Regions from separate parts of the Mesorhizobium sp. M7A.F.Ce.TU.012.03.2.1 genome, predicted to be linked through region 1. Evidence: predicted binding sites of a transcription regulator. Region 1 holds the regulator's gene; the other holds the start of a gene.
The links. The regulator PhoB, encoded in region 1, activates phosphate uptake and scavenging genes when phosphate is short. The targets are predictions, from matches to a motif close to TGTCATNNANCTGTCAT.

Region 1 (14,473 bases):
CTGGTCATCGGTTGCTCGAACACGATGGCCGACTGCCGTGAACTCCAGGTGCCCGTCAGCATTTTCGCGACCGCCGAGCAATGTGTGGCCGAGCGCCCATTCGTCTTGGGCGACGTGCAAGGGCAGGCTGATCACATCGTCGCCAAATGTCTTGCCGTCGATCCGGTGCTTGAAGACGACTATGATCAGATCGTCTGGAACGTGCGCGCCGATGGTACGCTTGACGCTTCTTTGGCAATTTCCAGCCTGGTAATGGCGTCGAACGCGGCAGGCCCAGAAAAAGACTATCTTCACCAACAATAGATTGCAGCAGCAAAGGCCGTCATTTCATGCTAAATGGCAGCTGGAGCTTTACCAAGTGAGGACAAAAAGTGAGGAGTGACTCTATGCGGAAGATGATTATTGCCCTGGTTGCGGTGGTTGCCGTCAGCGGCTGCACCTCGACCGAACAGGACGTGGTTGGCGGCGGCTTGATCGGCGCCGGTGTCGGCGGCTTGGTCGGCGGCGGCAAGGGCGCGCTGATCGGCGCGGCCGTTGGCGCCGGTTCCGGCCTGCTGGTGCGCAATCTGCGCAACGGCTATTGCCAATATCGCGATCATCGCGGCCGGATCTACACGGCTCGCTGCAACTAATTCGGCGATAATCGAAACGTCGATCCGGAGGCTGGTCCGCTGGCCTTCGGATTTTTCATGTCCGGCGCTTGATCCTTTTCGGGAGAAGGTCGCGCTCAATTGGCGAGTGGAATTTTGATTTCCACGTTCAGCCCATTGGCCTGGTAGTCGCGCTTGATCGTACCGCGTAATTCGCGCGTCACGTTGAGATCGATCAGCTTGGTGCCGAAGCCGGTTTCGGCGGGAGCTTCGAGTTTCTTCTGCCCGTTTTCGCGCCAGTTGAGGGCCAGCGTCCTGTCGCGCCCACGCCCTTCCAGAGACCAATCCACTTTCAGTGCCCCCACGGAATTGCCGGCTTCGCCGTATTTCAGCGCATTCGTCGCCAGTTCGTGGAAGGTCAGGCCGAGCGCTTGCGTCGTGGTTTCGTCAAGCAGCACCTGCGGCCCTGACAGCAGCCCCTCGGGCAACTCCTTGCCGAACACCTGGCCGAGTTCGATGCGCAAGAGATCGCCAAGATCGGCCTTCTGCCAGCGAGAGCGCGTCAGCATGTCCTGGGACGCTGCCATCGCCTGCAGCCTGGCCGAGAAAGATGCGGAAAACTCGTTGACGTCGGTAGCCCGCGATGCCGTCTGGCGCGCGATCGCCAGCACCCTGGTGATCGAATTCTTGATGCGATGCTTCATCTCCTGCAGCATCAGGTCTTTTTCGATCAGGCTCTTTTCCGTGGTTTCGTGCAACCGCGACGCCGCCTCATAGGCCCGCTCCTGATATCGCGCCACCAGCGCGATGGCGCCCGCCAACAGCAGGCCGAATAGCCCCAGCATCACCGGAATGGCGCGCGACGACGGCTGCGAGAAGGCGCTTGTCGGCCGGAACAGGACAGTCCATGGCCGTCCGGCGACGATGATCTTTCGGGTGACCAGCAGCCTGTCGCCGAAAGTCGAAGCTGGCGGCGTCTCCGACCGGAACAGCAGATTGTCGCCGCTCACGGCACCATCGCCGTCATAGATTTCGGTGTTGACCGGCAGTAGCGGCGACCGGCTGAGCGCGGTCTGGAACAGATCGCGAGCCCGGAAGGCCGCATAGAGAAAACCTGATGTCGAGGATATCGAAGCATTGATGACGTCGGGAGCGGTTTCGACATTGAGCCGCACGAAAACGAAGAAGCCGGTGAACGTCTGCGAGGCGCCCGTGTCCTGGCCCAGCTGCACCAACCCGCTGGCGTGCTGCTGGTCGTCGGACATCGCCTTTTCGATCGCCACACGCCGCATCGGTTCGCTGAACATGTCGTAGCCGATGGCGGCTTGGTTGGATGGATCCAGCGGTTCGAACAGCACGATAGGGGTACGCCAGGGTTGCGTGGTATCCGGGTAGATTGGATGACTGACGCCATAATCGTGCAGCATATCGCGTTCGACCGTCGCCTCGTCGCCCGTCTTTGCCAGCCTGAGGAAACCGATGCCGCGCAAGCCGGCGAAATTCTTGTCGACATCGAGCGCGTTGAAGAACGCCTTGAACTCATTGCGAGAAATATCGCCATTGCGGGCGTCGAACAGGGCCTGCGTCGAGCGCAGCAGCGACAGATGCAGGTCGATGCGGCTCTCGATCCGGTTGAGCGCGTCGTCGGCAGTCGCCTCGAACTTGATGCGCGCGGCTTCCTGTGTGGCGAAATAGGCGAAACCTGCCATCACCATGCTGATTAGTGCGACGGCGATAAAGGCGATGATCGGGAAAAGCTTCTTCAACGGATCGTGCGGTCCCTGAGCGATATCGGACCTTTATGGGCAAGTCGCCGTGCCAACACAATGCCAAGGCCAAGCCATCCTTACGGCTGGCATATCACGTGTCCGGCAACCGCGAGCTGGCTTGATCTCAGGCCGCGATCTTCAGCGCGCCCGGTCCTGGAATGGCGCCCGGCGGGCATTTGCCAAGAATGATCATCCCCAGCACCTCGTCCTGGGTGACATCGGTGGTGCGGGCGGTGCCAACGACCTGGCCGTTCTTCATGACGCAGACCCGGTCGGCAAGCTCGAACACATCGTGGATGTCGTGGCTGATCAGGAAGATGCCGATGCCATCGGACTTGAGCTGCTTGACCAGTTCGCCGACCTGCGCCGTTTCCTGCGGACCAAGCGCCGCAGTCGGCTCGTCCATGATCAGGATGCGGGCGTTGAACAGGATCGCACGCGCGATCGCCACCGATTGCCGCTGGCCGCCCGACAGCTTGATCACCGGCTCCTTGAAGCGCTGGAAGCGGGGATTTAGCCGACCCATCACCTTGCGCGCCTCGGCCTCCATGGCAACGTCGTCGAGCGTACCCCAGGCGGTCATCAGCTCGCGGCCGAGGAACAGATTGGCGGCGGCGTCGACATTGTCGGCCAACGCCAGCGTCTGGTAGATCGTCTCGATGCCGTATTTCTTGGCGTCGCGTGGATTGGAGATCGATGCCTCCTCGCCGTTGACGAAGATCTGGCCCGAATCGCGCTTGTAGGCGCCGGACAGGATCTTGATCAATGTCGACTTGCCGGCGCCATTGTGGCCGAGCAGCGCCACGACCTCGCCGGGGAAAAGATCGATCGAGGCGTCGTCGACGGCGCGGATGCCGCCAAACGCGATCGAGATGTTCCTCATGTCGATCAGCGCGGTGGCTGCAGGAGCAGTCTTGTCATTCATGGCATGCCCTCCTAGACGCGCTTGCGATAGACGGTGTCGAGCCACACGGCGATGACCAGTACGGCCCCGACGACGATGCTCTGCAGCGGCGAGTCGACGCCGAGCAGCACCATGCCGGACTGCAGCGACTGCATCAGCAGCGCGCCCAGCATGGCGCCGATGATCGTTCCCGATCCGCCGGCAAGCGACGTGCCGCCGATCACGGCGGCTGCAATGACGAGCAGTTCGTCGAGCGTTCCAAGCACGTTGGTGGCCGAATTCTGCCGGGCCGAGGAGATCGCCGCGGCAATCGTGGCCAGCACGCCCATGATCATGAACACCTTCATGGTGATCCATCGCGTGTTGATGCCGGCGAGATTAGCCGCCTCGGGATTGCCGCCGATGGCGAACACATAGCGGCCGAAACGGGTGCGGTTGGTGATGAAGGTCATCACCAGCCCGACGGCGACAGCCATCAGCACCGGTATGGCGATACCGTGGGCGATGAACAGGCCGCCTTCGGGAACGGTGATGTTGTTGGCGGCCGCATATCTGTTCACGATGCCGATCGGCCAGGGGTAGGAGTTGGCGAGCCAGACCGCACCCATGATGGCGCCGCAGGTGACGACTCCAAGCAGCGCCTCGGCCCAGATCGGACGTAGCGGAAACCGGAAACGCTTGCGCTGCACCCGCCCGTTGAACAGCCCAAACACCACGGCGAGGCAGGCGACGATCCCAACGATCCAGCTCCAGGTCGCGCCGATCGATCCCGCCGGCCCACCGCCCATCAGCTGAAAAGTGGCGTTAAGCGGCGCCACGGTCTGGCCTGAAGTGACCCACCAGGCGGCACCGCGCCAGACCAGCAGGCCGCCCAGCGTCACGATAAAGGCGGGCACTTCGAGATAGGCGATGACGAAGCCTTGAAAAGCGCCGATCAACAGGCCGAGCGCCAGGCCGATGACCAGTGCCAGGACCCAGATCCACGGGTTGCCGAGTTCGAGCCCGACAAAGCGCACCAGGAAATGCACCTGGGCAAATCCCATCACCATGCCGATCAGGCCCTCGGCGGAACCGACCGACAGGTCGATGTTGCGCATGACGATGACCAGCACCATGCCGCAGGCCATGATGGCAACCGCGGACGTCTGCACCGACAGGTTCCACAGATTGCGCGGCGTGAGAAAGGTGCGGCTGTCGAAATCGAGCGGATTGACGCCAAGGCGCAGGCTGGAAATGACATGCAGCCCAATCCAGATGACCAGCAGCGCGCCGATCATGCCGAGCATGCGGGTGTCGATCTCGGTCGCCTTCAGGAACCGGGCGACGGCGCCGAGTTCCGACGCGCGCGCCGTATCGGTCTGCGGGTTTGACGTCGTATCGGTCATGGTTTCCTCCCACCGGCTGGCCGTCTGACGCGCATGCCGGAGCCCAGCCTAGAAGCTATCCGCATGATGCGGAAACAGAATTCTTTGAGAAAACGCCGCGGCTTTTGGGCCGCGGCGTTCAGATATTTCAAAGTGGTACGGATCAGTTGCAGGCCGCCACGGTGCCGGCGGCGACACCCGCGCAGACTTCGTCCTTCTTGATCCAGCCGGCGTCGATGACGACGTTGAGATTGTCCTTGGTGATGGCAACCGGGGTCAGGAACAGCGACTTGACGGTGTTGCCGCCCGGCGTCGTGAAGTCCTTGGCGCCGGCGATGTCGCTCGTCTTCTTGCCGTCGGCCAGTTGCGAGGCGATCTCGGCGGCATTCTTGCCGAGCTCCCGCGCGTCCTTCCACACCGACACGGTTTGCGTGCCGAGGGCGATGCGGTTCAGCGCGGCGTGGTCGCCGTCCTGACCCGAGACCGGCACGGTGCCGGCCAAGCCTTGAGCCGTCAGCGCCGCGACGACGCCACCGGCAGTGCCGTCATTGGCCGCGACCACCGCGTCGACCTTGTTGTCGTTGGCGGTCAGGAACTGCTCCATGTTCTTCTGGGCGTTGGCGGGCAGCCAGCCATCCGTGTAGGCTTCGCCGACATTCTTGATCTTGCCGCTGTCGATGGCTTCCTTGAGCACTTCCATCGAGCCCGAGAACAGGAAGTCGGCATTGGGATCGGCACCGGAGCCCTTGATGAAGACGTAGTTGCCTTCCGGCTTGACCTTGAACACTTCGCGGGCCTGCATGCGGCCGACTTCCTTGTTGTCGAAGGTCAGATAGAAGACGTCCTTGTTCTCGATCAGCCGGTCATAGCCGACGACCGGAATGCCTTCGTCCAGCGCCTTCTGCACGGCCGGGCCGATGGCCGAAGCGTCCTGCGCCAGGATGATCAGGGAATTAGCGCCCTGCGAGATCAGGCTTTCGACATCGGTAAGCTGCTTGCCGGGATTGGACTGCGCATCGGCGGAGATGTACTTGTCGCCAGCGGCCTCGATCGCCGTCTTCATGGCGGCTTCGTCGGTCTTCCAGCGTTCTTCCTGGAAGTTGGACCACGAAACGCCGACGACCTTGTCCTTCGCCTGCGCGACAGACGCGAGCGTCAGCGACATGGCGGCACCCGCCAGGATGGCGGCCGTGAATCTTTTCATATTATCCTCCCTGCGCCGCGTATGGCGCGACCAAACTGACCCGAGGGCCGGCACAGAGGCTCTATTTTTTCGAGCCTCGAAAAAATACTGGGCCAACGCCCGAACGCTGTCAACATCGATTCTGATGGATTTTGATGTCATTTCGAGTTTTTTTCGAGTCTCGGAATAAATAAATGACACGGCCTGCAGCTTCTGCCAGTATTTACCGGCGTCACCGACAGCGTTCCAGGGGCAGGAGGAACCGCGGCGACCGGGAGGATATGAAAGAACATGTCGGTCGGAATCCGCCACGACGATCTGCGCCGCCGCAACCGCGCCATGGTGATCGCGGCAGTGCGCCGCGCCGGACAGCCGTCGCGAACCGAGATCGCCGCGACCACAAGCCTCAGCCATTCGACCATCTCGGCGATTTCAGCGGACCTGATCGTCGAAGGCATCCTGACCGAAAGCAAGCCGAGCGAGGCCGGCTCACTCAAACGCGGCCGGCCGCAGGTCGGCCTCAGTCTCAATCCGGAAGCGGCCGCGGTAATGACCGTGGTGCTGTCGCTGAACTTCCTCTCCGTCGCCGTCATCGACTATGCCGGCCAGGTAATATCCGAGGAACAGCGCCGGCTGGACACGCTGACGATGTCGCGCGAGTCGCTGATCGGGGAATGCACGGCCATCGTGCGGCGCCGCCTGGCAGATCCCGACCTGGACGTGCGCAGCATCGCCCGCATCGCGCTGGCCATCCAGGGCATCACCGACACCCGTGCCCGCGCCATGCTGTGGTCGCCGATCACGCCGCACACCGACATCGCCTTCGCTGACATATTCGAAGACCAGTTCGGCATCCCTGCCATAATGGAGAACGACTGCAACATGATGGCGGTGGCGCTGCGCTGGCGCGACCCCGATCGTTACCGCGACGATTTCATCGCTATCCTTTTGTCGCACGGCATCGGCATGGGACTGGTGCTGAAGGGCGAATTGTTCACCGGCACCCATTCTTCGGGCGGCGAATTCGGCCACATGATCCATCGGCCGAACGGCGCGCTATGTCGCTGCGGACGGCGCGGCTGCGTCGAAGCCTATGCGGGCAATTACGCCATCTGGCGCAACGCCAGGCAGATGGGCGAGGATGCAGAACCCGTTGCCGATGTCAGCGACGCCGACATGCGCGCCCTGGCTGCCGCGGCCCGCGAAGGTGACGGACCCGAACGGGAAGCCTATCGCAAGGCCGGCGAAGCGCTCGGCTACGGCCTCGGCAGCCTGTTCGCGCTGATCGATCCGGCGCCGGTCGCCATGGTCGGTGTCAGCGCCGCCGCCTTCGACCTGATCGAGCCGGCATTGCGGCAAGCGATTGCCCAGACCGCCGGCGGCCAGCATTCCAAATCGATTTCCTTCGACACCGAGCCGAACGAACTGCCGCTGATCCGCGAGGGCTGCGCCATGCGGGCGCTGATCTTCGTCGATCAGGAGATTTTTGCGCCGGGCGTGCAGGCGAGATCCGGTTTCGGCGGCAAGAACGTGGCGTGAGTTCAAACGAGGGAGTTCAGTCCTCTCGGATGGCGTATCCGGCCCCACGGATCGTGCGGATGACATCAGGCATACGGCCATTGTTGACCGCCTTGCGCAGCCGGCCGACATGCACGTCGACCGTGCGCTCGTCGATGTAGATCGTCTCGCCCCAGACATTGTCGAGCAGCTGGCTGCGCGAGAACACGCGGCCTGGATGGCGCATCATGAATTCGAGCAGGCGGAATTCCGTCGGCCCAAGCCGGATCTCGCTCTTCTTGCGATAGACACGGTGCGACTCGCGATCGAGCACGATATCGCCGACCTTTAGCACGCTGGACAGCACTTCCGGCTTGGCCCGGCGCAGCAGCGCCTTGACCCTGGCCATGAACTCTGGCGTCGAGAAGGGCTTGACCAGATAGTCGTCGGCGCCGGTCGACAGGCCGCGCACGCGGTCGCTTTCCTCGCCTCGCGCGGTCAGCATGATGATCGGCAGCCGCTCGGTCTCGGGACGCATTCGCAGGCGCCGGCAGAGTTCGATGCCCGAAACCGCAGGCACCATCCAGTCGAGCACCAGAAGATCGGGAACGTTCTCCTGCAGCCGGATTTCGGCCTCATCGCCGCGCGTCACCACCTCGACCTGGTAACCTTCGGATTCAAGATTGTAGCGGAGCAGCACGCCTAGCGGCTCCTCATCCTCCACCACCATGATGCGTGGTGCGATCATCGGCTGGTCACCCCTGTTATGCCGCTGGCGCGGACATTGCCGTCTCGTCCTGCTTCGGACGATTGGCTGGCAGCTGCGTGCCGGTCAAAACATAGTAGGCATTTTCGGCGATGTTGGTCACGTGGTCGCCGATCCGCTCGAGGTTCTTGGCGCAAAACAACAGGTGCGTGCACGCCGTGATGTTGCGGGGATCTTCCATCATGTAGGTCAGCAGCTCGCGGAACACCGAGGTGTATTTGACGTCGATGCGTTCATCATTGTTTCTGAGCGTGGCAAGCGCTGCCGCGTCAGCGGCGGCATACTCGTCGACGACCCCCTGCACCTGGATCAGCACCAGCTGCGCCATCGCGTCGATCGAATGCGAAAGATCGTGCGGCGTGACGCTCAGCCCGACAGTGCCGACGCGCTTGGCGATGTTCTTGGCAAGGTCGCCGATGCGCTCGAGGTCGCCGGCCATGCGGATCGAACCGACCACCGCACGCAGATCGTTGGCCATTGGCTGGCGCTTGGCGATCAGCGTGATGGCGCGATCGTCCAGCTCGCGCTGGCGGGCATCCATGATGGCATCGTCGGAAACCACGCGCTGCGCCAGCGCATTGTCCGAATTGAGCAAAGCCTTGGTCGAGCCACTGACCATCGAGCGGGCGAGATCGCCCATGTCGCGGATCAGCTGGCTGATCTGCTCCAGATCCTCATCGAAAGATGCAACGGTATGTTCACCCATGATCTTCGTCCCTCATATGCCTGAGCTCAGCCGAACCGGCCGGTGATGTAGTCCTGGGTGCGTTTGTCGTCGGGGGTGGTGAACATCTTGTCGGTGGCGCCCTCCTCGACCAGATAGCCTAGATGGAACATCGCGGTGCGCTGCGACACGCGCGCTGCCTGCTGCATCGAATGGGTGACGATGACGATCGTATAGTTCTGGCGCAGTTCGTCGATCAGTTCCTCGACGCGAGCAGTGGCGATCGGATCGAGCGCCGAACACGGCTCGTCCATCAGGATCACCTCGGGCGACACGGCGATGGCGCGTGCAATGCACAGACGCTGCTGCTGGCCACCGGAAAGACCCGTGCCAGGTTCCTGCAAACGGTCCTTCACCTCGTTCCAGATTGCCGCCTTCTTCAGGCTCGACTCGACGATCTGATCCATGTCGGCCTTGCGCTTGGCCAATCCGTGGATGCGCGGGCCATAGGCGACGTTCTCGTAGATCGACTTGGGGAACGGATTGGGTTTCTGAAACACCATGCCGACGCGCGCCCTGAGTTCGACGACATCGATGTTCTTGTCGTAGATGTCTTCTTCGTCGAGCGTTATCTTGCCGGTTACCCGCGCGGAATCGATGGTGTCGTTCATGCGGTTGAGGCAACGCAGGAAGGTCGACTTGCCGCAGCCGGAGGGGCCGATCAGCGCCGTCACCTGATTCAGGCGGACGTCGAGATTGACATCGAACAGCGCCTGCTTCTCGCCATAGAACACGCCGACCTTGTCGCCGCGCATTTTGATCACTTCGTTCGACTTGGCGTTCATCTTATCGCCCACTGCGTTTTCAAGGGACTGTTCGGTCATGATGTTCATACCAAAATGCCTTTTTTCTACCAGCGCCGCTCGAACCGACGCCGAAGCACGATCGCGGTGATGTTCATGGCCATGAGGAAGACGAGCAGGATGATGATCGCGCCCGACATGCGCTCGACGAAGGCGCGTTCGGCCTCGTTCGCCCACATATAGATCTGCACCGGCAGCGCGGTGGCCGGATCGAAAGGCGTCGTCGGTGGATCGGCGACGAAGGCGACCATGCCGATTAGCAGCAGGGGCGCGGTTTCACCGAGCGCACGCGCTAGACCGATGATGGTGCCGGTGAGGATGCCGGGTGCGGCAAGCGGCAGGATGTGCTGGAACACCATCTGCATCTTGGAGGCGCCAAGACCGAGAGCCGCCGAGCGGATCGACGGCGGCACCGCGGCAAGTGCAGCGCGCGTCGCGATGATGATCGTCGGCAGCGTCATCAGTGTCAGCACCAGGCCGCCGACGAAAGCGGCGGAGCGCGGCATGCCCAGGAAATTGATGAACACCGCGAGGCCGAGCAAGCCGAAGACGATTGACGGCACCGCTGCCAGATTGTTGATGTTGACCTCGATAAGGTCGGTGAAACGGTTCTTCTTGGCGAACTCCTCCAGATAGATGGAGGCGGCGACGCCGATCGGTAGCGCCAGGAGCAACACGATTACCATCATATAAAACGAGCCGATGATCGCCACGCCCATGCCCGAGGTTTCCGGGCGGCTGGAGGCGCCGTAGGTGAACAGGCCGCTGTTGAAGTGCTCGGCCATCGCGCCCTCGGTCTTGAGCTTGTTCATCCAGGTGATCTGCTGGTCCGAGACCTTGCGTCGCGCTTCCTCGACACTGAGGTCGATCTGGCCCTTGAAAGCCGAGTCGAGATTGGCGGCGGCGAGGATGTTGACGTTGCGTGTCGTGCCGATCACGGACGGATCGGCGGCAACGATGTCGCGCAACTGGACGCGGGCGCCTTCCGACAGGAAGCCCTTGAGCTTCTGGATCATCGGCTTGTCATCAGGAGAGATGCCGAGCTTGGCCACAAGCGCGTTTTCGGCGAGCTTGGGATAATTTGCCTTGATCAGAACGCTCGGATCGGTTGCACGCTTGCCGGAAGGATCGATCACCTTCTCGTCGAACGAGATCGGCAGTGATACCGTCGTCTGCCAGAAGGCGGTGTAGCCTTTCGAGACGATGGTGATCAGCATGATTGCCAGGAACGCCAGGCCTACGGAAATCGCCACGACGCCATAGATGCGGAAACGGCGTTCGGCGGCGTAACGGGCCTTCAGGCCGATGTCGCGGCGCGGATGGGCCGCCGCCCTGACCATCGTATTCATGGAAATGTCGGTCATTCGTACTGCTCCCGATATTTGCGCACGATGTAGAGCGCGACGATGTTCATCACCAACGTCAGCGCGAACAGCGTCAGGCCGAGTGCGAAGGCGACCAGCGTCTGCGGCGAATTGAACTCGAGGTCGCCGGTGAGCTGGTTGACGATCTTGACGGTGATGGTCGTCATCGCCTCGAACGGGTTGATGGTGAGGTTGGCGGCGACGCCCGCCGCCAGCACGACAATCATCGTTTCGCCGATGGCGCGCGAGGCGGTCAGCAGGATGGCGCCGACGATGCCGGGTAGTGCAGCCGGCAGGATCACCCGCTTGATCGTCTCGGAGCGGGTCGCGCCGAGGCCAAGCGACCCGTCGCGCATGGCGCGCGGCACCGCGGTTATGATGTCGTCCGAAAGAGAGGACACCACCGGGATCAGCATGACGCCCATGACCAGGCCGGCGGTGAAGATGCTCTGGCCCTGGATGAAGGGCGAACCGCCGGTCAGCGCCGCGGACAGGTCGCGCAGGAACGGCCCAAGCGTGACGACGGCGAAGATGCCGTAGACGATGGTCGGTATGCCGGCCAGCAGTTCAAGCGCCGGCTTAACCACCGAGCGCACCTTGGGCGTTGCATACTCGGCCATGTAGACAGCCGACATCAGCCCGACCGGCACCGCAACCAGCAGCGCGACGGCGGCGATGTAGAGCGTGCCCGCAAGAAGCGGGATCAGGCCGAATTGGCCCTGGCTGCCGCCCGAACCGGCAGCGGCAAAACGCGGATCCCAGACGGTGCCGAAGAAGAAACTCATCGGCGAGACGCTTTCGAAGAAGGTGATCGTCTGGAACAGCATCGAAAGCACGATGCCGATGGTTGTCAGGATGGCGATGGTGGAGGCGGCAAGCAGCCCCCACAGCATCAGCCTCTCGACATTGTTGCGTGCCCTGGCGCGCGGCTCGATCTGCCTGAGCGCATAGAAGGCGCCGGCGATCGAGGAAACGAGAATGACAATGGCGCCGAACAGGCCGAGCCGGTCCTGGACCTTGTTCGCCTCGACGGCGATCGGGATCATGTAATCCTGCGTGTCGCTCGCCAGTGCCACACCCTTGGCGGCGAGCAGCGGCTGCAGCTCGGCAAAGCTGGCAGGCATTGCGGCCAGTGTGCCTGCATCGAGTTTGCGCAGGCCCCTGGCGAGGCTCTTTACCAGGCTGACATCCAGTGCCTCACTGGCAACCTTGCTGTCGACGGTGCGCTCGGGCAAGGCAGTGTGAATGTGTCGGTCAAGATAGACGGAAGACCCGACGGTCCAGACGGCAAGCAGCAAAAAAGCAGGCAGAACGGCGAGCAGGAAGGCCCACCAGCCATGATAGTGGGCGCGCGAATGCGGCTTGACCTTGCCATTGTCGTGGGCCGCGGCACGTTGCCGACCGATGAAAAAGGCAACCAGGCCGACGGCAACGACGATGGCCAGTACGAGCAAGGACGACATGGACCCACCCCAAGAGAAATTCTTACGCAGCCGCCATTGCGGCCTGCGATGAAACCGGGGCGCGGGATTTGGCCCGCACCCCGGTTCGGCAGCTGATTACATCGACTTTCCGGCGGCGAAAGCGTCACGCTGGGCCTGACGCTCGGCATCCGGAGCAGCAACGAGGCCGTATTCGGCGAGCGGGCTTTCCGGGCCAACCATCTGGTCGTCAAGGAAGAACTCGACATATTCCTTGAGGCCGGGAACGACGCCCAGATGCGCCTTCTTGACGTAGAAGAACAGCGGGCGCGAGACGGGATACTTGCCGCTGGCGATCGTCCCGGTCGAAGGCACGACGTCTTCCACGGTGGCGACCTTCAGCTTGTCGGCATTGTTCTCATAGAAGGCGAGGCCAAACACGCCGACGCCGGTCTTGTTGGAGTCGATGCGGGCGAGCGTCTCGGTATAGTCGCCATCGATGTCGACGGCCTTGCCGTCCTTGCGGATGGCGATGCAGGTTTTGCCGATTTCCTTGTCGTCGGCAATGCCGGCGGCCTTGAGAGCAGCCTTGTCACAGCCGGCATCGAGAAGCTTGGTCTCGAACACTTCGCGCGTGCCGTGCTTTTCGCCCGGAATATAGGCGGCGATGTCCCAGTCGGGCAGCTTCGGATTGACCTGGCTCCACTTGGTGTTCGGATTGTCGACGAGCTTGCCGTCGACGACCAGCTTGGCCGCGAGCGCCTTGTAGATGTCGGCGGGAACCAGCGCCCAATCCGGGCCCTTGATGTCGGTGGCGAAGACGATGCCGTCATAGCCGATCCGGACTTCCTGGACTTCCTTCACGCCGGCGTCGGCGCAGGACTTGAGTTCGTCCGCCTTGATCGGACGCGACGAATTGGCGATGTCGATCGTGTCTTCGCCGACGCCCTTGCAGAATTCCTTGATGCCCGCGCCGCTGCCGCCGGATTCGACGACCGGGGTCTTGAAGTTGGTGAATGTTTCGCCGAACTGCTCGGCGACGATCTTGGCATAAGGTAACACTGTCGATGATCCGGCGACCTGGATCTGGTCGCGCGCGGCGGCGAAGCCGGACGTCGCGGCGAGCGCAAGCGCAGCGGCCGACGCCGTATAGAGGAATTTCTTCATGTGGCCTGCTCCTGTTCGGAAGATGGTCTCTCGGCGCTCGTCAGTCGGCGCCCGCTGAGGCCAATAGCCTTCGATTATAACAGTCGCATGACAGTTTGATGTCACCCCGGTAACGCGTCATCGGGATGAGCAGAATGCCGCCTGGCCGGCACTCCCGACGCAGCCCCGCTTTGTCACCGGAATCAGGGACTTGCTCGATTCGGTCGAGGCTGGCCGGCGATTTGGGGATCAGCCGGCCTTTATGAAGAAAAGCCGGACGGGAGCGCGTTGCTCTCAGCCAGACGGTGTCGTGGCCGGGCCATCGCCGAAAACAGGTCCGTTGGGGTAGGTTGACGCTGTCTCATGCCGGCGGTCGCTGCTCCCGCCCGTAACTGGGAAGAGCGGAATTCGAATGTCGCTATTGTCTCGGCTGGATGCCGCCTTTCATATGGTGCGATCGCACCATAGTCTTGGCCGCTGACAGGGGCGCGAATCTTCGCCGTATTCCCGGTACTCGGGCAGAGCCGGCCTTACCCGGCGTTGCGCTGCGCCTGCCGGCTGGCGCCGACCCAGCGCTCGACCTTCTCGAGCAACGCCCGGGGACTGATCGGCTTGGGCAGATAGTCGTCCATGCCTGCCTCCAGGCAGCGCTCGCGGTCGCCCTTCAGCGCATGCGCGGTGACGCCGACGATCGGCACATGCGTGCCGGTTTCTTCCTCCAGCCGGCGAATGGCGGCGGTTGCTTCGAGACCGTTCATCTCCGGCATGGAGACATCCATCAGGATCATGCACGGGTTCAGCCGGCCGAAGGCGTCGAGCGCCTTGCGGCCATTGCCGACGATCTCGAAACCATAACCGGTCTCGCCGAGGATCTGGGTGAACACCATCTGGTTCACCTCATTGTCCTCGGCCACCAGGATATCCAGCCTGTCGCCGCCAGCC
Region 2 (14,473 bases), 3.4 Mb from region 1:
GGGTCAGGGCAATGCGTGCATCCGGCGTCAGCGCCGGGTGGCAGCAGACGAAAATGAGCCGCAATTCGTCGTCCTCGATGTCTTCCGGCATGGCTGGTTCCCGTGTCGGCTCGGCCAAAGCCGTGAGCTCGGGAAGGGCCCCGGTCAGCCGCGCTTCCCGGCGCCAGCGGTCGATGGTCCTGAAGCGGCCGGCCGAGACCAGCCAGGAATAGGGGTTGGCCGGCACACCCTGGCGCGGCCATTGCTCGGCGGCAGCAGTGAAGGCCTCATGCAAGGCCTCCTCCGCCGCGTCGAAACCGCCGAGCAGGCGGATCAAGGTCGCCAGCACGCGCCGCGCCTCGGTGCGGTAGGCCGCCTCCAGGGCGCTGCGCGGGCCGACGGTGCTCACAGGACCGGCGGCGGCTGGCTGAAGTCGACGACCGGGCGGACTTCGACATAGCCGATCGTTGCCAGCGGATGGCCGCTTGCCACCCGCACCGCCTCGTTGAGATCGCGGGCCTCGATGACGATGATGCCGCCCAGGATCTCCTTGGTCTCCATGAACGGACCGTCGACGGTCGACATCTTGCCGTCGCGGACCTGCACGGTCATCGCCTCCTCCGGCAGCACCAAAGCCTCGGCGGTTACGAAGTGGCCGCTGGCTTTGAGCACCTCGTCATATCCGGAGCATTCGGCCAGCGCGGCATTGGCCTCCGGGCTGCCGCCGAACAATGTTTTGGGGTGGTAATAGATGAGACAGGCGTAACGCATGGTGGATTTCCTTTTCCAGGATTGTCGAAAACTAGGGTTCTTGGGATCAGGCGTCGAGGATCGGCGCAAAGCCGCCATGGACCCGGCGCTGGTTGTCGTAGGGCATGGTGTCGGCATACATGCGCGGATCGGCAATCACCTTTTTCCAGGCGTCGTCGCGCACCTGCTTCGACGGCCATTCGACCCAGGCATAGACGACGACCTCGTCGCCCGTCGCTTTTACGGCGCCACGGTAATCGGTGATCTTGCCGTCGGGAACATCGTCGCCCCACGCTTCGACGACGCGGATTGCGCCGTGCTCTTTGATCACCGCGGCCTGCTTCGCCGCCACGGCAAGGTAGGCTTGCTTGTTGGCGGCCGGCACCGGCACCAGCGAGCCATCGATATAGCCCGTCTTGCCGGTCGTGTTCAGGTCGATAACCGGCGTGAAGCCACCGATGATCATGCGCTTGCCGTCAAAGGGCATGGACGCGCCGATCTCCGCCATGCGCGGGTCGCTCATCATCGTCTGATAGGCCGCGTCCGCCGCCGCCTTGTCCGCGTATTCGTGCCATGAAAAGGTGATGACTTCATCCGGCTTTGCCTTCACGGCTCCCTTGAAGTCGGTGATCTTGCCGCCGGGCACGTCGTCGCCCCATCCTTCGACCATGCGGGTGGTGCCGAACTCCTTCAGCACCGATGCCACCTCGGCGACATGCCTGCGGTAAGCTTCCTTGTTGGCGGCGGGCACCCCGGCGACAAATCCTGCGATATAGCTCATTGCGTTTCTCCTGTTGGCTGATGCCGTTTGACACCCTTGGCGTCTCAAGGTCCGAGAACGCCAATGGTCGAACGGCACGGCCTGGATTCGACATCGCCTCGCAATTTTTCTTCGAGGCGGCCGCAAACGCTGCTGCTGTCTATTCGGAAGCCAGCCTGTCGCCCCAGTCCAGGCGCCGGGCCAGCTTGAAGTCGGCGCCGTCGCGCTTGGTGAACAAGCGCTCGGCGGCGGTGCCGTCGTCCCGGCAAAGCTTGAGCAGAACCTTGCCGGAACCGGACTTCGGTGGTGCAAGAACCCGCGCCTGGCGTGATGTGGGTCCATCGCGAGAAGCCGCAACATAGATGAACTTCTCGTCTTCCCACGGCACGTCGGCGTCCTTGGCCAGCCGATGCAGGCGCGAGCGGGCGACGCGGCGGGAAAAGTGGCACCAGTCGGGCGCGGTGAGCGGGCAGGGCGCCTGATGCGGGCAAGGCGCAAGCACATGCGCGCCCGCCTCGATCAGCTGCCGGCGCACGGCAAGGATGCGCTGCCAGCCGGCAGGGGTTCCCGGCTCGACGATCAGCAGCGTGTCGCCGGTGAGTTGCCAGAGCCGGCCGATGAGCTTCGGCAGTGATGCGGGAGCGATTTCATCGAGTACATAGGCGCAAGTGACCAGATCGGCCGGCTTGAGGTCGACAAGGTCGATGGTGGCATCACCCGCCAGCCATCTGGTCTGGGCGGCAATTGTGTCGCCGGCAAGCGTCTCGCCGACTTTGCGCACTGCCGCACTGGCTTCGAACAACACTGCCTGTTCGAGATCGGGCCACAGGTCGGTCGTGGCCCAAAGCACCGTGCCAGGGCCGGCGCCGACATCGAGCAGGCTCCTGGGTTGAAAGCCGGGCTTTGCGTCGCTCAGCGCGTCGAGGCTGGCGCGGATCGCGGCATAGGTCGCCGGCAGCCGCGTCGCCAGATAGGCTTTCACTGCCAGATCCTCGGCCATGTGCAAACGGCCGTCACGCAACTCGGCACGATAACGGTCGGACAGCGTTTTTGCCGCTTGCTTGAGTACCGCAAGAGGAACGTTTTCGAGCAGGCGCTCGACACCTTGGCGAAGGGAGGCCGGCAACTCCATCTCACGCGCCCCGCGGGACGAGAAGGATCACCGAAGCGCCGGCAATGCAGAGCGCGGCACCGGCAAGATCCCAGCGGTCGGGGCGAACGCCCTCCACCAGCCACAGCCAGCCAAGCGACGCCGCGATGTAGATGCCGCCATAGGCGGCGTAGGCACGACCGGCGGCTGACGTGTCGACCAGCGCCAGCAGGAAGCCGAACAGGGCGAGCGAGGCGAGGCCGGGAAGCAGCCAAAGCGGCGACTTTTCCAACCGCCACCAGGCCCAGAACGAAAAGCAGCCGGCGATCTCGGCCAGAGCGGCGGCGGCATAGAGGACGTAGGTCATGAAAAAGGTCCCGCGACGGTCACGGGACCTTTTTCAGTGCAGGCGCCGGCAATGGCAAGCGGCAATGCTATTCCTGGTCAGCAACCTTGCGGCGGCGAACCGGCTTGGCGGCAGGGCTCTTTTTTACCGGTGCCGTTTCACGATGCCCCATGTCGCGCATCTCAAGCGCCTTTTCGCATTTGGCCATGTAGTCGCGCGACATCGGCAGCGTATCGTTCTTCTTGGTGATCTGGATCTGGAAGATGACCAGGTCCTGCCAGCGGAAGGCGGCTTCCGAGGCCGCCAGATAGAATTCCCACATGCGGCAGAAGCGCTCGTCATAGATCGCCTTGGCCTTGTCGCGGTTGGCGGCGAAGCGCTCGCCCCAGTGCTTCAGCGTATCGGCATAGTGGAGCCGCAGGATCTCGACGTCGGTGACGACCAGGCCCGACTTCTCGATCGCCGGCATGACTTCCGAGAGCGACGGGATGTAGCCGCCCGGGAAGATGTATTTGCGGATGAAGGCGCTGGTCGCCCACGGCACGCCGGAACGGCCGATCGTGTGCAACAGCATCACGCCATCGGGCTTGAGCAGCGTCGCGCTCTTGTCGAAGAACGTACGGTAGTGGTTGACGCCGACATGCTCGAACATACCGACCGAGACGATGCGGTCGAAACGCTCGTTGAGTTCGCGGTAGTCCTTCAGCTCGAAGTGCACACGGCTTTCCAGCCCTTGCGCGTGCGCCCGGTCGGTGGCGACGCCATGCTGCTCGGTCGACAGCGTCACGCCCTGCACGTCGACGTCGAACGCCTTGGCGAGGTAGAGGCCAAGCCCGCCCCAGCCGGAGCCGATGTCGAGCACCGTCTGGCCGGCCTTCAGCCGGAGCTTGGCGGCGATGTGGCGTTTCTTGGCGGCCTGCGCTTCGTCGAGCGTCATGTCCGGCTGCTCGAAATAGGCGCAGGAATATTGCATGTCCTCGTCGAGGAAGAGCCGGTAGAGGTCGCCCGACAAATCGTAGTGTCGCTGCACGTTGCGCCGCGAGCGCGAGGCGGTGTTGATCTGCTGCAGCCGGCGGAAGGCGTGGCGCAAGCCTTCGATGGCCTTCGACCAGGTGGCGTCGATGCCGCCGCTGCCCATGTTCTGGAAGGCGATGCGCATCACACCCAGCACCCCGCCCTCTAGAATGTCGAGTTCGCCGTCCATGTAGGCTTCAGGCACCGCCAACATCGGATCGAAGGTGATGGCGCGCTCGGCATGCGCGGTCTTGATGTGCATGTGCACCGGTTCGCCGCTGCCGTCGCCGAAAACCACAGCCGAGCCCTTGGGACCGGTCACCTTGAGATTGCCGGTACGCACCAGGCGGTCGAGAACGCGCTTCAACAGGATATTCATGACCAAATGTCCCCTCTCGGCCAGACAGGCTGCCTTGGCGCGTGACCGCGAAAATCAGTGTCGATTTCCCCGAAGATCTTGCGCCGAACCAAAGTTGCACAGCGTGCTTTGCGCGGCCAAAGGACGCGCGACGCCATAGTCTGCAACAATATATAGGGGTTCGAAAAGTTCCATTTGGCACAAAAATGCCCGGGCGAGAGGCCCGGGCATTGGTCCAGCATGGCTGGATGACGGCAAAGTGATCGAAGCACGCTTCAATCGAGATCGGAGCGCAGCTTCAACCTCTTTGCGATGTATGATCAGGCGTTGTCTTCGCCGCCTTCAAACTCGGTGTTCGGATCGAAGAAGTTCTCCGGCCGGGCGTTGTCGTTGATGTCGTCGCCATAGATCGCTTCGGCGGTGGTCAGAGTCTCGCCCTTGGCCTGGCGCTCGGCTTCGTCGGCCGTGCGGGCGATGTTGAGCGTGACGGTGACCTCGACTTCCGGATGCAGCGCGATCGCCACATTGGTGACACCGATGGTCTTGATCGGCTGGTTGAGCAGGATCTGGTTGCGGTTGATCGAGAAACCTTCCGCCGTCAGCAGATCGGCGATGTCGCGGGTCGAAACGGAACCGTAAAGCTGTCCGGTTTCGCCGGCGGAGCGAACGGCGATGAAGCTCTTGCCGTCGAGCTTTTCGGCGACCTGGGCTGCTTCCGACTTGCGCTCAAGGTTACGGGCTTCGAGTTGGGCGCGCTGGCCTTCGAACTTCTTCTTGTTGGCTTCGTTGGCGCGCAGCGCCTTACCCTGCGGCAGCAGGAAGTTACGGGCGAAGCCGTCCTTGACCTTGACGGTATCGCCCATCTGGCCGAGACGGGAAACGCGTTCGAGAAGAATGACGTCCATGGTTTTGTTCCTTCGGTTGGGCGCCAATCTATCGATGAGATCGACGCCGAATGTCTTGGGAACAGGTCAGGAAGCTTGAGCGCCTTTGGCGCTGGTGTCGCTGTCCTGCCTGTTGCGGCAGTTAGAGGTTTTGACCTCAACCCGGGATTTGATGTTCGGCCCTGCGGCGCCCGTCGCCGTGGGAGAAGAGCGGGCGGCGAACCGCCCGCATTTGAGATATTAGCGAACCACGTAGGGCAGCAGGCCGAGGAAGCGGGCGCGCTTGATCGCCTTGGCGAGTTCGCGCTGCTTCTTCTGGCTGACGGCGGTGATGCGCGACGGCACGATCTTGCCGCGCTCAGAAATGTAGCGCTGCAGCAGACGCACGTCCTTGTAGTCGATCTTGGGCGCGTTGGCGCCGGAGAACGGGCAGGTCTTGCGGCGGCGATGGAACGGGCGCCGGGTCGGGATCTGATTGATGTCGACCATTATTCTGCACCCCCTTCAAAGCCTTCGCGCGGACGGCGCGGACCACGATCGGCACCGGCGTCGCCGAACGAGCGCGGCGGACGATCGCCACGGTCGCCGCGATCACGATCGCCGAACGAACGCGGACCACGATCGCCACGGTCACGGTCGCCGAAGCCGCCGCGTTCCGAGCGCTCTTCGCGCTTCTGCATCATGGCCGACGGGCCTTCCTCATGCGCCTCGACCTTGATGGTCAGGAAACGCAGCACGTCCTCGGACAGGCCCATCTGGCGCTCCATCTCGTTGAGCGCGGCCGCCGGGCAATTCAGGTCCATCAGCGTGTAGTAAGCCTTCCGGTTCTTGTTGACCCGGTAGGTGAGGGACTTCAGTCCCCAGTTCTCGACCCGGCCGACGGACCCGCCATTAGCGGAGATGACACCCTTGTACTGTTCGACAAGCGCATCGACCTGCTGCTGCGAGAGGTCCTGCCGGGCAAGAAACACATGTTCGTAAAGAGCCATTATGTCCTATGCCTTTCTTCGTTTCTCTCCCGGTTCCCGGCGGCAAAAGCCTCTGCAACTTCTCTGACCCGCAAACCCTCGAAGGGGCAGGGGGAAGAAAGGAGCATGACGAGACGGTCGAGAGCGGAGACACGGGAGGCGGAAGCACTTCCGGCTTCACACGAAGGTTCTGAAAAACCTCCGGCCCTCCGTTCAGCCCCCAGCAAGGACCGGCAGATTGCGGGCGTCTATACAGCAATCCGGCCGCAAAGCAAGCGCAAGCGGCATTCCCGTGTGTCTTAGCCGATGATCGGGGAGCAGCAACGGTCGGAGTTGTGGTTTCCGGCAACCACGTCTTAACCACACCAGCAGGTTGTGTGGAGTTGAAGCCTGGCCATCAACGGTCGATTCATCATCGCCGTGGAAGACGCCCGGCATCAGCAAGATCGTGCTGTTGCTCACCGACGGCGAGAACGTCGTCTATGGCGCCAGCCAACAGCCGACGAAATCTGACTACACATCATATGGTTATCTGGCCGGCGGCCGTTTCGGATCGGATAACCAGACGACGGCGGCACGCAATGTCGACGGCTGGACCAAAAACGTCTGCACGCAATTGAAGAACGAGGGCGTGCAAATCTACACCATGGTGCTGCAATCCGACACCGCAGCCAACCGCGCGCTTTACAGCGCCTGCGCTTCTGATCCGAGCGGCTATTATGCAGTCAACGATCCGACCAAATTGCCGGACGTTTTCCAGCAGATCGCCAACAAGTTCTCGAAGCTGCAATTGACGAACTGAACGCGCGATCCGGGACGGACTGGCCGGCTCCTGAGGGATCGTTGGGCTCAACTCGTATGGGCGACAACCTTGTCCTTGTCGACCGTTTCGGGGAAGAAGTCGGGCGCCGCGTGGCGTTTGCCGAACATCATATCATACTGAAGCAGGCGGAAATCGCGGATCGCCGGATCGATCTCCTTCTGCCGCGCCCAATCGGGCGTGGCTTCGCCAGCCGGCGTCAGCAGAAGATTGCGGTCGACGACACGGTAGCGTTCGCTCATCTCGCCCAGGAAGCCGGTGTAGTATGGATGGCTGATCCCGGCCGTTTTCAGGATATGATAGGGCAGGAAGGCTGGGCTGACGGCACCCATCTGCTCAGCCGGCCCGGTGCGGTTCGACCAGATGACCAGCGGCGTCTCGTGATGCTCGAGAGCAGCCTCGGGCGACGCTTCCTTGCGCGGCGCGACATTGTCCTTGAGGAAGCCGGTTTCGACATAGACCGGCCCCAGCGGCGGCAGATGGTCGCCGAAGAAGGCGATTACGGTGGGGCGGGAGCGTTTCTTGGCCCATTCGACGAGGCGTTCGAGGCCGCGATCGGCATCGGCTGAGCCCTCGGCGTAGCTGAGTAGCGATTCGCGCGCCCACTGGCTGATCGGCGCCTGCACCCTATGCGTGGGATTGTAATAGCGGTTCGGCTCGTAGGGACCGTGGTTTTGCAGGCTGACCGCAAAGAAGAACACCGGCTCGTCGCTGGCGTCGGCCTCGCTGATGATCTCGTCGGTCATCGCCGCATCCGATGCCAGTGGCCCGCGCTTTTGCATTGGCGGCAGCGTCTCTTCCGACTTGAAATCGTTGAAGCCGAAATCGGCATAGACCGCGCCACGGTTCCAGAACCAGTTGGTGCCGGGATGGATGGCGCGCGCCCGGTAACCCTGGCTCTTCAGGAAGGTCGCGAGCGAAGGCGTCGGCGTGCGCACATATTGCTGATAGGGGATGCTGCCTGCCGGCAGGAACGCGTTGGAGAAGCCGGTCAGCGCCTCGAACTCGATATTGGCGGTCATGCCGCCGAACTCCGGCGAGAACATCGAGCCCGAGCGCAGCGCCCGCACATTGGGGATTGGATCTGGCGTGATGGTGACGCCAGGCAACTTGGTCGGATCCCAGAAGGATTCGCTCATGACGATGATGATGTCCGGCTTCTCGGCCGGCACCGAGGCGGTCACATCAGGCCTAGCTATCGCTGCGATCGCCTTGTCGGAATAGCCCGGCGGCGCCGAGACATGCGCCATCGGCACGTTGAGGGCAAAGGCCAGCGCAAAGCCGTTGGAGGCATAGTTTTCCTTCTGGTCCCACATGATCGGGATGATCTGCAGCCGATCCCTGGTCCAGGAGAAGGTAGCGTAGTCCATGATCGAAACGAAGAAGGCGAGTAGCGGCACTGCCAGCGTCAGCCGCGCAAGGCGCCCCTTGCGGCTGAGTGCGGGAACCTTGCGGCGCCATAGCCGCCAGCCGTAGACGAGCAGCGACAGGCCGGCGACGATGCCGACGACCATGGCAAGCGCGGTCATCGGCCGTTCGCGTACCAAAAGCGGCAGCAGCGCGAAGATCTGGCGGGCATAGAGGAAATCGGTCGGATAGAGCGGATCGCCGAGATAGTGCGACTTCTGGTGACCGACGAAAGCAAGCGACAAGGTCAGCGGCGCGACGATCATCAGGCTCTGGTGGCTGCGGCCGAGCACCGCATCGAAGCCGATCAGGAGCAGCGCAAACACGACGATGGTGGTCCAGCCCGGCTTGAACGGCTGCAGGAAGAAGGAGATGGTTCCGGCAAAGTCGCCGCGCACGATCAGTTCGATGGCAAACACCAGGATAGCGGCGATCGCCAGGCTGATCAGCCCATAGCGCACGACCGGCCATCTCCTGCCCGGCAGATAGCCGGTGGAGGGGTCGTCTTCCAGGAACTGTGGCGCGGCCTTGCCGGTGCGTTTGTAACTCTTTGCCACTTTAACTTCCCCACCCAGCGACAAGCACGTCACTCGATTGTCATGGAATTGTCACGCAAAGCTAGCGCCTGTAACGGAAATAAGAAGAGCCAGCAAACGAATCGTGAGCGGTTTTCATCAGGAGTGATCGCCAAAAACCCTTTCGCAACAGGCACTCGGCGGACGAGGCTGCCCTCGGGCAGGGTCGAACCGGGCTTGACTTGGCGCCCCGCCATGCGTCACAGGCAAGAAAAACCCGTCTTCAGGCAAGCAAAACCAGCCCTTGGGAGCCCTCGCATGGCCGTTGCATTCACCTTTCCCGGACAAGGCAGCCAGGCGGTCGGCATGGGCAAGGATCTCGCCGACGCCTTCCCCGAAGCGCGCAGGGTCTTCCAGGAAGTCGACGATGCGCTCGGCGAAAACCTGTCGAAGCTGATCTGGGAAGGGCCGGAAGAGACGTTGACGCTGACCGCCAACGCGCAGCCGGCGCTGATGGCGGTGTCGCTGGCCGCGATCCGGGCGCTGGAATCGCGCGGCTTCTCGCTGAAAGGCAAGATCGCCTATGTCGCCGGTCATTCGCTGGGCGAATATTCGGCGTTGGCCGCTGCCGGCTTCGTTTCGGTTGCCGATGCCGCCCGGTTGCTGCGCATACGCGGCAATGCCATGCAGGCGGCGGTGCCGGCCGGCGAGGGCGCCATGGCGGCGATCATCGGATTGGAACAGGTCGATGTCGAAGCCGCTTGCGCGGAAGCCGCCAAAGGCTCTGTCTGCCAGATCGCCAACGACAATGGCGGTGGCCAACTGGTCATCTCCGGCGCCAAGGCCGCGGTCGAACTGGCCGCGAAACTGTGCACCGAGAAAGGCGCCAAACGCGCGCTGATGCTGCAGGTGTCCGCGCCCTTCCATTCCGCGCTGATGGCGCCGGCCGCGAACGTCATGCGCGAAGCCCTGGCCGGCGTGGCAAAGAACGCGCCGGTGGTTCCCGTCCTCTCCAATGTCACGGTCAGCCCGACCAGCGATCCGGACGAGATCGCCCGCCGCCTGGTCGAACAGATAACCGGCCGCGTGCGTTGGCGCGAGACGGTGGAATGGTTCGGCGCAAACGGCGTCACCACACTTTACGAGATCGGCGCCGGCAAGGTGCTTTCAGGATTGGCGCGGCGCATCAACCGCGATGTCGCCACCGCGTCGGTCGGCACCTCGGCTGACGTCGAGGCGGCCATGGCGGCGCTTGCATAAAGCGTCATTTGATCCCATCCCCGTAAAGGGTGTTCTCTTCTCAATCAGGAGACAAAAATGTTCGAATTGACTGGCCGCAAGGCGCTCGTCACCGGCGCATCCGGGGGCATCGGCGAGGCTATCGCCAGGATGCTGCATGCGCAGGGCGCGATCGTCGGCCTGCATGGCACCCGCGTCGAGAAACTGGAAGCGCTGGCTAGCGAGCTTGGCGACCGGGTCAAGCTGTTCCCGGCCAATTTGTCCAACCGTGAGGAGGTCAAGGCGCTCGGCCAGAAAGCCGAAGCCGATCTCGAAGGCGTCGACATCCTGGTCAACAACGCCGGCATCACCAAGGACGGCCTGTTCGTGCGCATGTCGGATGCCGACTGGGACAGCGTGCTCGAGGTCAACCTGACCGCCGTGTTCAGGCTGACCCGCGAACTCACCCACCCGATGATGCGCCGCCGCCATGGCCGCATCATCAACATCACCTCGGTGGTCGGCGTCACCGGCAATCCCGGCCAGACCAATTACTGCGCCTCAAAGGCCGGCATGATCGGCTTTTCCAAATCGCTGGCACAGGAGATCGCCACCCGCAACATCACCGTCAACTGCGTCGCCCCGGGCTTCATCGAATCGGCGATGACCGACAAGCTCAACGACAAGCAGAAAGAGGCGATCATGGCGGCGATCCCGACGCGGCGCATGGGCACCAGCGTTGAAGTCGCGTCCGCCGTCGCTTATCTCGCCTCCAACGAAGCCGCCTACGTCACTGGCCAGACCATCCACGTAAATGGCGGCATGGCTATGATTTGACGAGGTTCGGCAGCAACGCCGGCGGGTTGTGAAAAGAGACCATTTCGGCTTGGACCTCAGCTATTTTTCGTGTAATGCGGCCCGCAACCCGGCGGTTCGGGCAAAAACCGGTCCGTAGTCGTTGCGTTTCCGGCAGGACCATCTTTCAGCTTGATTAGCGGCATTCTGCCCGCTAACGAAGACAGACAAACAAAAGACGAGGATGCCCAAATGAGTGACACCGCAGAGCGCGTCAAGAAGATCGTCATCGAGCACCTTGGCGTCGATGCCGACAAAGTGACGGAGCAGGCGAGCTTCATCGATGATCTGGGCGCCGACAGCCTCGACACGGTCGAACTCGTCATGGCGTTCGAAGAAGAATTCGGCGTCGAGATTCCCGACGATGCGGCTGAGACCATCCTGACCGTTGGCGATGCCGTGAAGTACATCGACAAGGCTTCGGCCTGACGCTTTCCGCAGTCATCACCGGGGAGGACCTGCGATGAGGCGTGTCGTCGTCACGGGCCTTGGGTTGCTGTCGCCGTTCGGCATGGGCTTCGAGCACAGCTGGAAGGAACTTCTGACCGGCCGCAGCGCTGCCAAGCGCATCACTGAGTTCGAGGTGGAGGATCTTGCCTGCAAGATCGCCCACGTCATTCCGCGTGGTGACGGCAGCAATGCCACCTTCAATCCCGAGGCCGTGCTCGAGCCCAAGGAACTGCGCAAGATCGGCGACTTCATCCTTTACGGGATTGCCGCCGCCGACGAGGCGCTGAAGGATTCCGGCTGGGAACCCAAGACGCATGAAGAGCGGTGTGCCACCGGCGTCCTGATCGGCTCCGGCATCGGCGGCATCGAGGGCATCGCCGAGAACGCGATGATCCTCAAGGAGCGCGGCCCGCGCCGCATCAGCCCTTTCTTCATCCCGGGCCAGATCATCAATCTCGTCTCCGGGCAGGTTTCGATCCGGCACGGACTGAAAGGCCCGAACCATGCCGTCGTCACGGCCTGTTCGACCGGCGCGCACGCCATTGGCGATGCTGCCCGGTTGATCATGTGGGGCGATGCCGACGTGATGGTCGCCGGTGGCGCCGAAGCGCCGGTGACGCGGCTGTCGATCGCCGGCTTTGCCGCATGCCGGGCACTGTCGACGGAACGCAATGATTCGCCGCAAACGGCGTCGCGACCCTATGATCGCGACCGCGACGGCTTCGTTATGGGCGAGGGCGCCGGCGTTGTCGTGCTCGAGGAGCTCGAACATGCCAGGGCGCGCGGCGCCAAGATCTATGCCGAGGTGACGGGTTACGGTCTCACCGGCGACGCGCATCACATCACCGCGCCCGCCGAGGATGGCGATGGCGCCTTCCGTTGCATGACGGCGGCACTGAACCGGGCCAAGTTGACGCCGGCCGATGTCGACTACATCAACGCGCACGGCACCTCGACCATGGCCGACACGATCGAGCTCGGCGCGGTCGAGCGGCTTGTCGGCAATGCCGCATCGAAGATTTCGATGTCGTCGACCAAGTCGTCGATCGGCCATCTGCTTGGGGCGGCGGGTGCCGCCGAAGCGATCTTCTCGATCCTTGCCATCAGGGACAATGTCGCGCCGCCGACCATCAACCTCGACAACCCGGAACGCGAAACCGCGATCGACCTGGTGCCGAACAAGCCGCGTGCCCGCCAGATCGACGTTGCGCTGTCCAATTCCTTCGGCTTTGGCGGGACCAACGCGTCGCTGGTCTTCCAGCGCTACAATGGCTGATCGTCCGGCTGCCGGGCGGCGCTTCGGCGTGCCGTCAATTTTGCCATATTCGCCCCTACTCTGCCGCTGGGGATTCGTTGGGCGATCAAACGGTAGGGCGAAATGAACACAAATCCGGCAGGCAACGGAGAATTCGGGCAACGGCCGCCGACATCCGGCCCGATCGTGCCGAAAACGGCCAGCGAAGCGTTGCGGCCGGAGGCTGGCACGCCGCCGCCGAAGCGCTCGCGGGCGTCACGCAGCCAGGTCGTCGTGTTCATGAACTTCGTCATCTCCTCGGTGATGCTGGTGGTTCTGGCGGCCGGCGTCGCGGTCTATTTCGGCAAGCAGGAATTCACCGAACCCGGACCTTCGGCCAATGGCGACACCTTCCTGGTCAAGCCGAGCACCGGCGTCCAGGATATCGCCGACCAGCTCGAACGCCGCGGGTTGATCAGCGACGCCCGGGTATTCCGCCTTGGCGTGCGGGCCTTCGGCAATGATTCCGCGCTGAAAGCCGGCGAGTACGAGATCAAGCCCAGGGCATCCATGCGCGATATCATGGAGCTTCTGAAGAGCGGCAAGTCGGTGATGTATTCGCTGACCATTCCTGAAGGACTGACGGTCGACCAGGCATTGCAGCGCATCGCCGAGGAGAATGCCTTGAGCGGCGACATGCCGGCAACCACGCCGCCGGAGGGCAGCCTCGCCACCGACACGCTGCGCTTCACGCGCGGAGCGACACGCCAGCAGATGGTCGACAAGCTGCTGGCGGATCAGAAGAAGCTGGTCGACGATGTCTGGCAGCGGCGCGCGCCTGACCTGCCGCTGGCCAACGTCGAGGAGTTCGTCACGCTGGCCTCGATCGTCGAGAAGGAGACGGGCAAGGGTGACGAGCGTTCGCGAGTTGCCGCCGTCTTCCTGAACCGGCTTGCCAAGGGCATGCGCCTGCAATCCGATCCGACCATCATCTACGGGCTGTTCGGCGGCAAGGGAAAGCCGGCGGATCGGCCGATCTACCAGTCGGACATCCAGAAACAGACGCCCTACAACACCTATGTGATCAATGGCTTGCCGCCGACGCCGATCGCCAATCCGGGTCGTGCAGCGCTGGAGGCGGTGGCCAATCCGTCGAAGACCGCCGACCTCTATTTCGTTGCCGACGGCACCGGCGGGCACGTCTTTGCCGCGACGCTGGACGAGCACAACGAGAACGTCGCCCGCTATCGCGCGTTGCTGAAGAAGCAGGCCGATGATGCCGCCAAAGCCGCCAAGACGACTGGCACCGGCGACAGCAATGCCGTCGAACCCGCTGGCAGTGGGCCGGCTGACGGTGCCGACGACAGCGGCGGTGACGCGGGCGCTGCCCAGTAAATGAAGAAAGGCGTTGCCCGGCAGGCAACGCCCTGACATTTGGAAGAGCGCCGCGCGTCCGGTTTCGACGCGCCTGCGGCGCAGTCTTTTTCAAGCCGCACTCGCTCTGTCCGGAAAGCCGGTTCAGGGCGATGTGCAAGGGACGTGTGGGCGATATGAATTTGCAGAGCATGACCGGTTTTGCACGTGCCGTCGCCGAGCACGAAGGCACCTCGATCGCCTGGGAGGTCAAGTCCGTAAACGGCAAGAGCGTCGAGGTACGGCTGCGGCTGCCGCAAGGCTTCGAGCGGTTGGAACCTGCTGTCCGGCAAATACTTCAGAAACGTTTTGCACGCGGCAATTTCCAGGCGACGCTGACCATCGGCCGTGCCGTTGGCGCGCAGGCGCAGCCGGTCGTCAACGAAGCCTTCCTGAAGGACCTTGCTGGGCT

Region 2: a site for PhoB is predicted at 8,972-8,988, ahead of EJ079_RS29315 (LTA synthase family protein). Genes of this name have one in related genera too.

What each region holds. Positions count from the first base shown of each region.
Region 1 covers NZ_CP034779.1:2,519,063-2,533,535, reverse strand. Annotated here, with positions in the region: gene EJ079_RS12225 (hypothetical protein) at 1-303, shown strand, start outside; gene EJ079_RS12220 (membrane lipoprotein lipid attachment site-containing protein) at 387-632, shown strand; gene EJ079_RS12215 (CHASE domain-containing protein) at 728-2,356, opposite strand; gene EJ079_RS12210 (ATP-binding cassette domain-containing protein) at 2,484-3,284, opposite strand; gene EJ079_RS12205 (sugar ABC transporter permease) at 3,296-4,648, opposite strand; gene xylF (D-xylose ABC transporter substrate-binding protein) at 4,791-5,831, opposite strand; gene EJ079_RS12195 (ROK family protein) at 6,102-7,349, shown strand; gene phoB (phosphate regulon transcriptional regulator PhoB) at 7,366-8,055, opposite strand; gene phoU (phosphate signaling complex protein PhoU) at 8,072-8,779, opposite strand; gene pstB (phosphate ABC transporter ATP-binding protein PstB) at 8,806-9,630, opposite strand; gene pstA (phosphate ABC transporter permease PstA) at 9,648-10,964, opposite strand; gene pstC (phosphate ABC transporter permease subunit PstC) at 10,961-12,427, opposite strand; gene EJ079_RS12165 (substrate-binding domain-containing protein) at 12,524-13,552, opposite strand; gene EJ079_RS12160 (PAS domain-containing protein) at 14,062-14,473, opposite strand, start outside.
Region 2 covers NZ_CP034779.1:5,881,424-5,895,896, reverse strand. Annotated here, with positions in the region: gene EJ079_RS29365 (RNA polymerase sigma factor) at 1-388, opposite strand, end outside; gene EJ079_RS29360 (YciI family protein) at 385-750, opposite strand; gene EJ079_RS29355 (DUF1428 domain-containing protein) at 797-1,510, opposite strand; gene EJ079_RS29350 (small ribosomal subunit Rsm22 family protein) at 1,650-2,621, opposite strand; gene EJ079_RS29345 (YnfA family protein) at 2,623-2,946, opposite strand; gene EJ079_RS29340 (cyclopropane-fatty-acyl-phospholipid synthase family protein) at 3,014-4,318, opposite strand; gene rplI (50S ribosomal protein L9) at 4,618-5,202, opposite strand; gene rpsR (30S ribosomal protein S18) at 5,422-5,670, opposite strand; gene rpsF (30S ribosomal protein S6) at 5,670-6,170, opposite strand; gene EJ079_RS29320 (hypothetical protein) at 6,598-6,951, shown strand; gene EJ079_RS29315 (LTA synthase family protein) at 6,999-8,933, opposite strand; gene fabD (ACP S-malonyltransferase) at 9,210-10,151, shown strand; gene fabG (3-oxoacyl-[acyl-carrier-protein] reductase) at 10,209-10,946, shown strand; gene EJ079_RS29300 (acyl carrier protein) at 11,157-11,393, shown strand; gene fabF (beta-ketoacyl-ACP synthase II) at 11,428-12,690, shown strand; gene EJ079_RS34075 (hypothetical protein) at 12,678-12,950, opposite strand; gene mltG (endolytic transglycosylase MltG) at 12,949-14,043, shown strand; gene EJ079_RS29285 (YicC/YloC family endoribonuclease) at 14,199-14,473, shown strand, end outside.